DNA from 3 places in the Colwellia sp. MB02u-14 genome. Region 2 is predicted to be linked to each of the others. Evidence: predicted binding sites of a transcription regulator. Region 2 holds the regulator's gene; each other region holds the start of a gene.
The links. The regulator LexA, encoded in region 2, represses DNA repair genes until DNA is damaged. The targets are predictions, from matches to a motif close to TACTGTATNNNNATACAGTA.
Positions count from the first base shown of each region.

Region 1: the regulator LexA is predicted to act here: its motif matches at 2,561-2,580, upstream of H4J52_RS11530 (DNA topoisomerase III).
Region 3: the regulator LexA is predicted to act here: its motif matches at 2,873-2,892, upstream of dinB (DNA polymerase IV).

Region 1 covers NZ_JACGUX010000079.1:263,830-268,125, reverse strand. The annotation lists gene ampE (beta-lactamase regulator AmpE) at 1-517, shown strand, start outside; gene H4J52_RS11530 (DNA topoisomerase III) at 577-2,511, opposite strand; gene H4J52_RS11525 (cytochrome b/b6 domain-containing protein) at 2,827-3,555, opposite strand; gene H4J52_RS11520 (glutaredoxin family protein) at 3,880-4,107, shown strand; gene H4J52_RS11515 (diguanylate cyclase) at 4,237-4,296, shown strand, end outside.
Region 2 covers NZ_JACGUX010000085.1:159,658-163,953, forward strand. The annotation lists gene coxB (cytochrome c oxidase subunit II) at 1-1,043, opposite strand, end outside; gene lexA (transcriptional repressor LexA) at 1,614-2,249, opposite strand; gene H4J52_RS15940 (alpha/beta fold hydrolase) at 2,326-3,144, opposite strand; gene H4J52_RS20130 (hypothetical protein) at 3,346-3,471, opposite strand; gene H4J52_RS15945 (DNA repair ATPase) at 3,503-4,296, opposite strand, start outside.
Region 3 covers NZ_JACGUX010000063.1:26,345-30,640, forward strand. The annotation lists gene H4J52_RS06685 (dipeptidyl-peptidase 3 family protein) at 1-1,003, shown strand, start outside; gene H4J52_RS06690 (peroxiredoxin) at 1,160-1,654, shown strand; gene dinB (DNA polymerase IV) at 1,727-2,788, opposite strand; gene H4J52_RS06700 (HupE/UreJ family protein) at 3,010-4,140, shown strand; gene metH (methionine synthase) at 4,262-4,296, opposite strand, start outside.

The DNA.
Region 1 (4,296 bases), on a different contig from region 2:
ATACTTTATCGCTATTATGATTTTCTTTGTTGTTTTTGGACCGGCAGGCGCACTATTTTATCGTTTATTGGTTACCATGAATGAATCGCCTGAAATATTCGAAAACGTGACGAAAGAAGAGAGTGTAGATACTGAAAGTGATGAAGCTGATATTAATGTAAATGTCGAAAGTAAAGCCGAAGCTACACCAATAGATTTTATTGAAAAAAATAAAACGCCATTATTAAAAGATATATTATTTTGGGTGGATTGGTTACCGGTTCGCCTTGTGGCTTTTGGTTACATGCTAGTAGGACACTTCTCTAAAGCAATAGCAGTATGGCTAGAAAACTTTTTTGATATCAATAAACAACCTAATCAAATACTGATCAGTGTGGCGCAAAAATCTGAAGACTTTATGGTCGACGCTGATGATTGTACTGCCGAGCCTTGTTTATTAGTGAGATTAGCAAAGCGTACGCTATTGTTATGTTTGGCCGTGATTTCGGTACTAATATTAACGGGTATTCTTAATTAGCCACCCTCTTTATACTTTCACAGGAGCTTTGCTGTGAAAGTATAAATATAGTAGAGAAATTATCCTGCCTTTTTAAAGCGAGGTTTCCTTTTAGTTTTGCGTTTAAAAGGTACCTTTGGCAGTTGATCAAAAGATTGCTGCCCAGCTTCAGCCACCATACTCTTTAACGTTGCTGTTAACGGCATAATAAAATTTTGATAGTTACTTTTTCGTTCACTAATATCAGTAAGTGTTGCTTCCCATTGTGCGGTCATATCTGGTGTTGTAGCCATTTTAGGTAAAGCGTTTATTAGTGATGTGCCAATATCTGTAGCCGTTATATTCTTTCCTATACGCTGTAAAAAACCGCGTTTAAAAAGTAAATCAATAATACCCGCTCGAGTCGCTTCTGTTCCTAAGCCATCAGTATCTTTAAGAATTTTTTTAATTTCTGTATTTTGAACGAAACGAGCAATACCTGTCATCGCACTGAGTAGTGTTGCATCGTTGTAAGCTTTTGGTGCTTGTGTCACCTTCTCTGCAATTAAACCTTGTTCACAATGTAGAGTTTCACCCTTATTTAATTTAGGTAAAAGTTGTTCTGAATATACGTCTTGTTCGCTATTAGACGACAGGTTGTTTTTTGTTTTGCTTGATTGGAACATTACTTTCCAACCTAGTTGCTGTGGTACCTTTGCATTTACTGTGAATTTTCCTTGGGCTATATCAAGTTCTACTTGCGTTTGTTGGTAGCAATAAGGAGGATAAAACTGTGCAAGATATTGGCGAACAATTAACTGATAAATGTTTATTTCAAAAGAATTAAGTGCAATATTATTGGTTGACTTTTCTGTTGGAATAATGGCGTGGTGAGCACTTACTTTACTGTTATTCCAAGCCTTACTTTGAATGTTACAGTCAGCACCTTTAGCAAATTCCGCGTATTTGTTTTTTGAGTCAGCTAATATTTTAATAATAGAGCTCGCTTGCTGATGATGTTCGACGGGTAAGTATCTAGAGTCGGATCTCGGATAGGTAATCAATTTATGTTTTTCATACAAGGCCTGACAAACATCAAGTACTAGCTTTGCGTTCATAGAAAACTGTTTGGCGGCATCAATTTGTAATGAAGACAAATTATAGGGAAGTGCGGCAAATTGTTTTTTATCTTGTTCGGTGACTAAGGTCACCTTTGCGGGTTTTTCTGCGATACGGCCAACCACGTTTTCTGCGAGTGCTTTGTTAATAATTTTTTTATTGTCATCCATGTAGGGTGCACAAGCATCACTAGGCTGCCATTTAGCGATGAATTTCTCACCGGCAGGTGTAATTATATCTGCATAAACATCGAAATAATCATGAGGAATAAAGTGTGCTATTTGACGATCTTTTTCTACGACTAAACCTAGCAGTGGTGTTTGTACTCGACCCACTGAAAGTACACCATTAAAACCTGCTTTTTGTCCTTGTAAGGTATAAGCCCGAGTCAGATTTATACCGTATAACCAATCAGCTCGAGAACGAGCCAGTGCTGAAATAGATAAAGGCATGAAATCTTGGTTACTTTTTAATGCGTTGAGCGACCTTTTTACAGCAGGTAAGTTTAAGTCGCTGATTAATAAGCGTTTAACTTGCTGTTTTTTAGTTTTAGAGACCTTTAAAAAATCAATAACTTCATCAACCAGTAATTGACCTTCTCTGTCGGGATCGCCAGCATGAATAATTTCGCTTGCACTCTTAACCAACTTACGTAGTACGGAAAGTTGTGAACGTGTTTGTGCTTTTGGCGTTAACTGCCATTGCTCAGGAATAATAGGTAAGTGATCCATTCGCCATTTCTTAAAGTCATCGTTATAAACTTCGGGATCTGCTTGCTCAAGGATATGACCAATACACCAGCTGACCACGTCACCATTGCCAAGCTCAATATAGCCTTTTTGACTTTTGTGAGGTTTGGGTAGGGCTGCGGCAATTGCGCGTCCTAAGCTTGGTTTTTCGGCGATATATAGTTTCAATAGATTTTCCATGGGTCAACACTGTCCACTAAAATAAGCTTAGCACAATAACTGGTTTTTTATACAGCGTTTGTTTTATTCTTTAACCGTGTATTACCTTTTAGAGAGATACTGTCCTTAAAACTTGAGGAGTATGCTAATGATGCAGAGACAATTTAATAACAATTGTAGCAGTGATCATAGTGCTTATTTGATGGCGCTCGTCAGTGGTATGGCAGCTTATTTTTATGAGTGAAATCAACATCATTAATATGTTATGCCTATTGCACCTAATGGCTAAATTTGAGCTTCGCTATTTAGCGAAGCTCAAGGAGATCATTTATCTTTTGGTAAATACTTATAACCATGGATCATTGCAGAAACAATAGAATGTTTCTCACGTCGCTCAGCAAAGAATACGGCTAAAATATGTAGTGGGATCAAGAGCAATAAAATGTAAAAACTATAAACGTGTGCCGTTATAAATGGTTTTCTAAAGCTACGCATTTCTTTGTACGCATTAGCATCAATATTTTCTTTACTGTAAGGTTTAATTAATGTCATCTGGCTTTTATCTTGAGCAATACTGCTAGCAAAATATTGGCCAAACGGCGGGTAATAAATATCGGTACCAGCAATGACTAAACCAGAAAACATTTGCACAGACAAGCTTATCATGAATGCACCAACCATCAGTTTTCCAAGTGGACTATGACCTTTAAAGATTTTATTTTTATCATGCTTAAAATCAGCGAGCTCTTTCTTAAATACGTTACTAAAAGGCAGTGTTTGCCCCCAACGTTCAAAGCCTTTACCCACAAAACCTAGGATAATTCTAAAAATTAAATTTGCTGAAAAAATGTAACCAATCCAAACATGAATTGTTTTCAGGAGGACTTTACCTTCAGTAGAAACGCCTAAATCTTTACTAAAATAAATAATAGTGCCAATAACAATAAGCAGTAATACTGACAAGACATTTAACCAATGAAATAAGCGAATTTTTCTACTCCAAACAAACGTTTTTATTAAAGGTGAACTCTTGTTTATTTGGTTTACTTCCATGTCTATTACTCTTTCTATTGGTTAACGTTTTACCGGTACTTTTATCATAACTGAAAGATTTATAACTCGCTAATGATAAGTGGCCACTCCCCCTATTATTGGTGGTACGATAATTAAAGTGTCTGTAATACTTACCCCTTTATAAAGAGAATGGGGTATGACGAACAAGTAAAACTACCTGAGCATTAATTGTGAGTGTTTTTTTTAAGGTCAATTGATGTAAACTTGCAAGTACAGTAGTCAAAAAACGTATCAAGAGTATGCTTTCAAAAATCGTGTTATTGATAATAACCCTTTGCATCAACCATAAAGGAATTTAACCTCGTGAAAAAAATTGTTTTATATAGTATGAGCAACTGTCCGCATTGTGTTGTGGCGAAAACGTACTTTGAAAAAAATAACATTTCATATCGTTTATGTAATGTAAAAACGGCGGCGGGACAAAAAGAGTTTCGCCGAGCAAACTTTAGATCTGTGCCAGTAATAAAGGTTGGCGAGCAATACCTGCAAGGTTTCAAATTAAGCGATTTTAACAAACTCTACAATGATTAATTTGCAGCGTTATCGTTTACTATATTAATGCTCATGCAAATAAATTGCTTTAACTCGTTTTAAAAAAATGGTTATGCTAAAGTTAAATTATGTAACAGATATAAAAATATCATTGATCACGGATGTGTCATGAAGTTTGATTGTTGTCGATTTCTTTCGTTTGCCTTTATTATGTTTGCCTCTCTATGT
Region 2 (4,296 bases):
TCATAAGCTTGCATACCTGAACCCGCTTTACCATTGAGTACAATATCAATATGCGCAGCAATACTACCCGTAGCAACAGAGCTTCCTTTAAGTGCAGGAAATGCTGGAGGTAGACCAGCACCAGAAACTTGATGACAGGCAGCACAGTAGGCAACATAGGTAGTTTCACCCAAAGTCATCAGTTCATCCATTGATGCGGAAGCGTTAAGAGACGCTTTCTCAGCAGCAGCAGCTTGCGCATTAATTTCGTGTTGCTCATCGAGCCAAAGAGCATAATCAGCTTCAGACTTTACTTCGACAACAATAGGCATAAAACCGTGATCTTTACCACAAAGCTCAGCACACTGACCTCGGTATATCCCAGGCTCGTCAACTTTTGTCCATGCTTCATTAATAAATCCTGGGTTAGCATCTTGCTTTACTGCAAAAGCAGGTACCCACCAAGCATGAATAACATCGTCAGAAGTGATTAAAAATCGTACTTTCTTATTAACTGGAATGACAAGGTGTTTATCAACCTCGAGTAAATAATTTTCACCTTTGACTTTGTCGCCGGCATCAACACTAAGGTGTTTACCTTCTTGTGTTTCATACTGTGGTCTTGGCGTAGATAAAACGGAGTAGAACTCAATATCTTGATCAAAATATTTATAATGCCACTTCCACTGAGAACCTGTGATCTGAATGGTAACGTCAGAATCGTCGTTATTTTCCATTTCGATCAGTGTTTTCGTTGCTGGTACAGCCATAGCGATAAGAATGACAATGGGAATTGCTGTCCAGAGAATCTCTACTTTTGTACTTTCATGAAAATCTGCTGATTTAGCCCCTTTGGATTTTCGGTGGAAAACCATTGACCAAAACATAGCACCAAAAACAACCACACCGATTGCTACACATATATACATTGCGAGCATATGTAGATCGTAAACATCTCTACTTACTTCTGTTACACCCTTGGTCAGATTTAATTGCATATCTGCCCAAGCTGAACTGGAAAGAACACTCCCCAACAACAGCCAACCTAGGTTACGTCTTTTCACACGACATCTCCTTCACCCTATAAAAGTTTAAAACTTGATACCTAGGACAAAACACATCCTTTAGTACGGATTTTTATTATTTTCTTAGCAATTTTGTTATCAACCAGTTAGCGTCAACAACATCGTCTTATATTTATATTTGTACACATTCCAAACTAGAATTACTTAAAAGTTGATCTGGGTCAATTTAAAAATCGAGCTATTTTAAAATAAAAACCAATAAAAACAATAGAGTATCAACTCTAATACAGATAAAAGCCTAATAACAAAGGGCTGTAGCCGTAGTATTAAAAATAAACAGCTGAGTATAAATACGCATATTGCAAAAATTGATCTTGGTTGTTTTTTAATCAGAGAAAGATAAAGTTGTTTGAATGGGCTTTAGAATGAAAATTATTCTTAGTAAAGAGAAAGGTTTGCATGAAAAGAATACGAAAGGTTAGAAAAGCAAACTTTAGCCTATTTTATACACTAAAGTTTGCCGAGCAGTTTGACGTAATTAATACTATATTTGTTAGATAAATTGACTTAGTTACCACCAAGTTTATTGGATAGGATAGGTTAACTTAATTACATCCAGTCTGCCGAGCGAATAACGCCAACAGCCAACCCTTCAATATTAAACTCTTGATCAGACAAATCGACTTTTATAGGAGAGAAGTCATCATTTTCAGCATGTAAGTAAACGATGTTACCTTCTCGTTTATAACGTTTAACCGTAACATTTTCTTCGACACGAGCAACAATTACTTGGCCATTCTGTACATCGGTCGTTTGATGAACAGCTAACAAGTCACCATCAAGTATGCCGATATTTTTCATGCTTTCGCCATTAACTCTCAATAAGTAATCAGCGGCTGGGTGGAACAAATTACCATCAACTTTGTAATGATCTTCAACATGCTCTGCAGCTAAAATAGGTTCACCTGCAGCCACTCTGCCGATTAAAGGTAAACCGGCTTCTTCCATTAACTTCTCAGTCAAACGAATGCCGCGAGAAGTACCTGGCAACATTTCTATATAGCCTTTTTTAGCCAAAGCTTTTAAATGTTCCTCTGCTGCATTTGCTGATTTAAAGCCAAAAAACTTGGCTATTTCAGCACGTGTTGGTGGCATACCCGTATCGCTTATTTTGTCTTTGATCAGATCAAAAACTTGTTGTTGTCGGTTCGTTAGAGGGCGTAATTCGCTGATTTCATTTAGCATAGGGAGCCTGTAAATTTACACAGTTGTTACTGTGAGTATATACAGGTCGTTATTAAAGGCAAGCTTTCTGGGATAATTATTTTTGAAAACTACCTGATTTTAAATAATGAATAACTTGCTCAATCACTTTTTCATTTTTCATCATAAACGGATGGGTTGTTTCCATTTCAATGTGATCATTCATACCATCAAGTTTGGTACTAGCAACCGAAACTTTACCATCATCTTTATCAGGAATAAGTGTTGATAATATCCAATTAATACTTTGATTACCGGCAATAACACCCAAATCAAAATTAGCATTGCCAAGATTACTAGGGATACTAAATTCGCCGGTACCTAATTGCATACCCGCATCACCATTGATGAAACTAAAACCAGGTGTATTTTTTAGTTTATCAACAACTTCACTGCCTTTGTTTGGTGGACCCAGCATCACGACTTTATTTAAATTAGGTATTTTGTGCATACTTAAATATTGGCGAACTAATATACCGCCCATTGAATGGGTAACAAAGTTAACTTGACGACTTTCACAAATTAATAGCGCTTTAGAAATCACTTTTTCAGCCAACTCTTCTATCGAATAATCTCTAGAAGGGTAGTTGATATTTATCACAAAATAACCTTCTGTCAATAGTCGTTTTTCAATAGCTTTCATGGAGTTAGCCGAACGTGCAAGCCCATGCAGTAAAATTACACATTCACCATTAGCTAAAGAATCTGCTGGCTCTTCAAAAGAAGCTTGAATTTTATAGCCACGTTCAACCGAAGTATCTAGGCTGTCTTGTTCAATCATATTTTTTAAACGAATTTCTGCATCAGTAATTTTTTTACTAAATTGTTCTTTAAGTAGCGCTAGGTCTGACTTAAGTGCTGCAATTTTTTCATTCATAGCTGCGCTCCATCATTTTTTATGTTGAACGTTAATTATTGACGCTTTATTCATTTCTGAAAAGAAGCGAGATAATATTTTTTAAAACACAATTTTAGTATCATATTAAAAGGGCTAATAACTTTAAACATCTTCCATTAGCATGCAGTTATACGTTTATAGGGAGTATAACGTTATGTGTTCTCGGTTTGGCAATAAATATTAATTTCTGCGCAGTGCTTTACACTGAGGTAACTCCCAAAGACGCATCGCTAACAACAAACCAATATGTTGTGGTTTGTCTAAAGGTAACAAGGCATCTTCCTGGTTTATCTTTACTACTGGCAACTATTTTCTCGTTTAGCATAGCCGATGTTAGCTAGTACTCGTCCGCAGAAAGCTCATCGCTATTTTGTTTTCCTGAAGCGAGTTCTCGACTAATTTTTTGAATATGGGTCTCAGAACTTTTTACTGATTTTTCAGTAGTCAGGTTCAATGTTTTTAAAGTATCGATCATCGCCAAATCGACATTTTTATTACTTTGTAACGCGTTAACCAGCGGCGTTAAAAAAGACGCCATATTTTCACTAAATAACGCCAAAGTTTCAGCTAATGCTGAATCATCTGGTTTTTCAATATTCACTTGCAGTTTAAGACTGGCAAGCGTTTCATTCAAGCTATCTAACGCTGCAGATTTAGGCTCTAACAAAGCTTCTCCTATTTGATTGAGCCCTTTTTGCAATAACGATATTTGGCTAGCAACAGCCGCAATCGGGTTATCACTATCACCCAAGCTTTGATAACGAACAAAATCTGCCTTAATTTGTTGCCAACGCACTTTTTCTTCACTGGTTTGATTGTTGCGCAGCTCGGCTAATTTAAGTAAATTTTCTTCAGCGCCTATGGTGAGTGTTTGCGCTTCACCACGATAATGATCGGCGATAAGCTGCTCGACTTCCTCTTCGGTCATAACCGGTACTACTTTTTCCGCCATCTTATTCATATTGCGATAGCTTCCTTGTAACTTGAACGAAGGCTCAGTGCGGTACTTATCGTCTTGGGCGGCAGAGGCAATGTACTGTTGATTGGCTTTTAATACCGTCGCTTGAATTTTACGAATACGTTTAATAACCGCAACTATTTCATTGACCTCTGCTTGCGAGTAATTATGCT
Region 3 (4,296 bases), on a different contig from region 2:
TTTTGCTTGGATGGATATGAAAAACAATCCAATCGATGTCGTTATTGGCCCCATTGAAACCTATGAAGATCTACTGCATGGCTCGAGAACAGCTTTTGAATCTTATGTGTTGATTAAAGATTTGGCTTGGAGTGCAAAGCTCGCTAAATATGCTGAGTATTTACCAGAGTTGCAAAAAGGCTTACCTGTTAAGAAAGCATATAAGAAAGAAATTCCGGGCTCAGATGCAGACTTAAATGCCTACGACGTTATTTACTATGCAGGGCATTCGAATGCGGGTAGCAAAACAATTGCAATTAATCTGCCCAATGACGAAGTAGTGCAATTAGAGAAAGGAACGCGTCGTTTACAGCTTAAAAATGCGATGCAGGCTAAATTTGATACTATCATGCTCCCTATAGCAAGCACGCTCATTGTGCCTGAACAGCGAGAAAATGTAACATTCACCGCTTTCTTTGCTAATACTATGTTTCATGAAGTTGCTCACGGTTTAGGTATTAAAAACACCATTAATAATAAAGGTACGGTAAGAGAATCATTAAAGGAACTCGCCTCAGCATTAGAAGAAGGTAAAGCTGATATTCTTGGCCTTTATATGATCCGTCAATTATTGATTAAAGGCGTCATTGAAGAAGGCACTTTGCAAGATTATTACACAACCTTCTTAGCGGGTATTTTCCGTTCAGTACGCTTTGGCGCGTCGTCTGCTCATGGTAAAGCAAATATGGTACGCTTTAATTATTTCGCCGAACAAGAGGCATTTACCCGTAACGCAGAAGGTTTATATTCTGTCAATATAGATAAAATGACAGCAGCTATTGATTCGTTATCTGAATTAATTTTAACCTTACAAGGTAATGGCGATTATGACAGTGTTGCAGCACTTGTTGCAAAAAGTGGTGTTATAAAAGCTAATTTAGCCGAAGACTTAGCTCGCATTGAAGCCGCTAATATTCCAGTTGATATTACGTTTAAGCAAGGTAAAAAAGTTTTAGGTTTATAATACTTTTAAGTTAATCCTTGATTGACGCTAAAATCTCATAAAGCCTATCCATTGCGATAGGCTTTTTTTTAATAAAAATTGAAAAGTATTTCAACTTATAGCGGTCTAATAAAAAGTTATTAAGATAACTCATCATTTAATACGAAAGGTTTATTCATGAAAACAGCTTTATCGATTTTTATTATACTGATCAGCTTGTTTACTTTTAATGCTCAAGCAAATGACGACATAAGTGCCAAAGCACCCACTTGGATACTATTAACTCAAGCGGGTACAAGTATTTCTTTAGCTGACTATCAGGGAAAACCAGTGATTTTGCACTTTTGGGCGACATGGTGCCCTTATTGTAAAAAATTGCAGCCTAAATTAGTTGAGCTAACTGAAAAGTATAAAAATACCGGCATTGAGATTGTTGCTATTAGTTTTAGTGAAGATGAAGGAGCAAAACCACAAGACTCGATTACTCAACGAGGTTATCAATTTATTACCGGTGTTGAAGGTGAAAAAGTTGCCAAGTTATATGACGTAAAAGGTACACCAACAACATTTTTTATCAATCGAAGTGGACAAGTTGTTTTCAAATCAACCAGTTCAAATAGTACCGATCCACGGTTAGAATTAGCGATTAAAGAAATAATCAAAAAAAAATAAGCAGAAAAATAAAAAATCGATGCGTAGCAAGTAAGCACTTACTTAAGCTACATTCACTATTTTATCTATTACTTACCAACTCAGAGACAGTTGTTTTATTTCTTTCACATCATGATGAGCAAAACCTAACGTTAAGCCAATTAAACGAATCCCCCTAGATTGACTGCGTAAAAGCGCTTTAACGAGTAGTTGCTTAAATGTGCTTTCATCACAACGCTGGCTCTGCTGTTCTACTGTCGTTTGCGTAAAATCATTAAACTTAAGCTTTACACCTTGTTTGCTTATCATCATGTGCTGATGCTTTTCTAACCGTAATAAAAGCTTCTGGTATAGAAGTTCAACGGCACTTTCGCACTCTTTTTCACAAGACAAGTCTTGAGAAAAAGTGGTTTCTATCGCTAATGATTTTCTTACTCTGTCGGTTTCTAATTGGCGATGATCAATACCAAAACTACGTTGATACAATGCAGGCGCAAACTTGCCGACAATAGGTGTTAATACGGCGACAGCACTTGCTCGTATATCTGCACATGACGAAAAGCCGTAACCCAATAACTTTTGTGCGGTTTTAGGGCCAATACCCGGGATTTTTTTCAACGGTAAATTTTCAACGAAACCACTAACGTCTGCGGGCGTAACAACACATTGACCATTAGGTTTGTTTTCATCACTGGCAATTTTAGCGATAAATTTATTAGGGGCAACACCTGCCGAGGCGGTTAGGTTGAGTTCATTAAAAATATCACGACGTATTTGCTCCGCAATGAGCGTCGCACTGCCGTTAAACGCTTTGTTACCGGTAACATCTAGAAAGGCTTCATCAAGCGACAATGGTTCAATCAACTGAGTGTAACGTTGAAATATCGCCCTTATTTGTGCAGAAACTTCTTGGTAAACAGCCATTCTGCCTGAAACAATAACTAGCTCAGGGCAAAGTTGCATCGCCTTAATTGTTGGCATTGCAGAGCGAACACCAAATTTTCTTGCTTGGTAATTACACGTACATAAGACGCTTCGGGGCCCTGTACCACCGACCGCAAGTGGCACATTACGTAAAGACTCATTGTCTCGCATTTCAACCGCTGCATAGAAACAGTCCATATCTATATGTATTATTTTTCGGCTTTGAGTCATGTTTTAATTATAGTAATCATGTTTATCAAAAGTCCCTTATTTCGTTGTGAAAAAATATAGCGTATTATCGCTATGGGCAACCCAAACTGTATGTAAATACAGTATAAGCTTTTAAGTTAATAGTTCAATACTGAAATAATAATTTGACCACTGTTAATTTCATGCTAAATACGTTAATTTGTCGCTTTATTTTTTATCAATGACTAGCTGATATTACTTTTATGATTACGCGCCTTTTACAAACAACTTTTGCCCTATTACTACTTTTATCACCTGCACTAGTGAATGCTCACACCAATGAAGTTAACCAAGCAGAGCTTAAATTACTTGTAGAGAATAACTACCAACTTAGTATCGATATTGATGTTTTACATGTCATTAAAAGTCATCAAAAATCATCAGTAGATGAGACAGATTTAATTAATCATCTAAAAAACCTCTCTTTAATTGAAACAAAGCAATTACTCTCAAAAATATTGCAAATAATAAATCAACAAAGCGCTTTTATTATTGATGAAGAAAGTGTGCTTGTTGCCCCTTTTTCAGGGCTAACGGTATTTGAATTAAAAGCAAGACTCCGCGCTAACTCACCGACTAAAACCATTAAGCTATTGTCGCAGGGTCAATTGCCACAAAAAAGTAACAACGCAGCCTTGATATTTTCGCCCATCTTAGGGGATGTCTTATTAACAGTCAGCCGTTCAGAGAAATCTTTAGTGCTATCCGGCCAGAACAGCCATCACTTTTCTATTGATGATATCAAGGGTGGCGTACGTAAACTTTCAACAGCCGAAATTAAGCTGCTTAATATTGTTGAGTATATCTATCAGGGGTTTGTACATATTCTGCCGCAAGGGCTTGATCATATTCTTTTTGTGCTCGCGCTATTTTTATTAGCCACGAAGACATCAACACTGCTCTGGCAGGTAAGTGCCTTTACTCTTGCCCATACCATTACGCTAGCTTTAGGTATATTTGGTATTATCAACCTACCTAGCAGCATTGTAGAGCCGCTTATTGCCTTATCAATTGCTTACGTGGCTATTGAGAATATTTTTTATCACAAACTGACAAAGTGGCGCTTATCCATTATTTTTGCTTTTGGTTTACTGCACGGTTTAGGGTTTGCAGCAGTACTTGTTGAACTGGGCTTACCCAAGAGTGAGTATGTCAGTAGCTTAATTTCATTTAATATTGGCGTTGAGTTGGGTCAAATAATGGTCGTTGCCTTGGCTTTATTAGCGACGCGCTGGTTTGCTAAAAAACCTCAATATAGACAATACGTGGTGATACCGTTAAGTGCGCTTATTGCCGTTATCGCTATTTATTGGTTTATTGAAAGAACCTTTTAATACGCAACACAGGTCATCTCGTCGTTTAACATTCAGTAGTCAAATGAACAACGGCCTTAAAGCTACTTTACAGAGATTTAAGGCCGTTGCCGTATAAACTAAATGATAATGGCTCTATTAATTACTCAGGTTCATAATCCAAGTTAGCTGACAGCC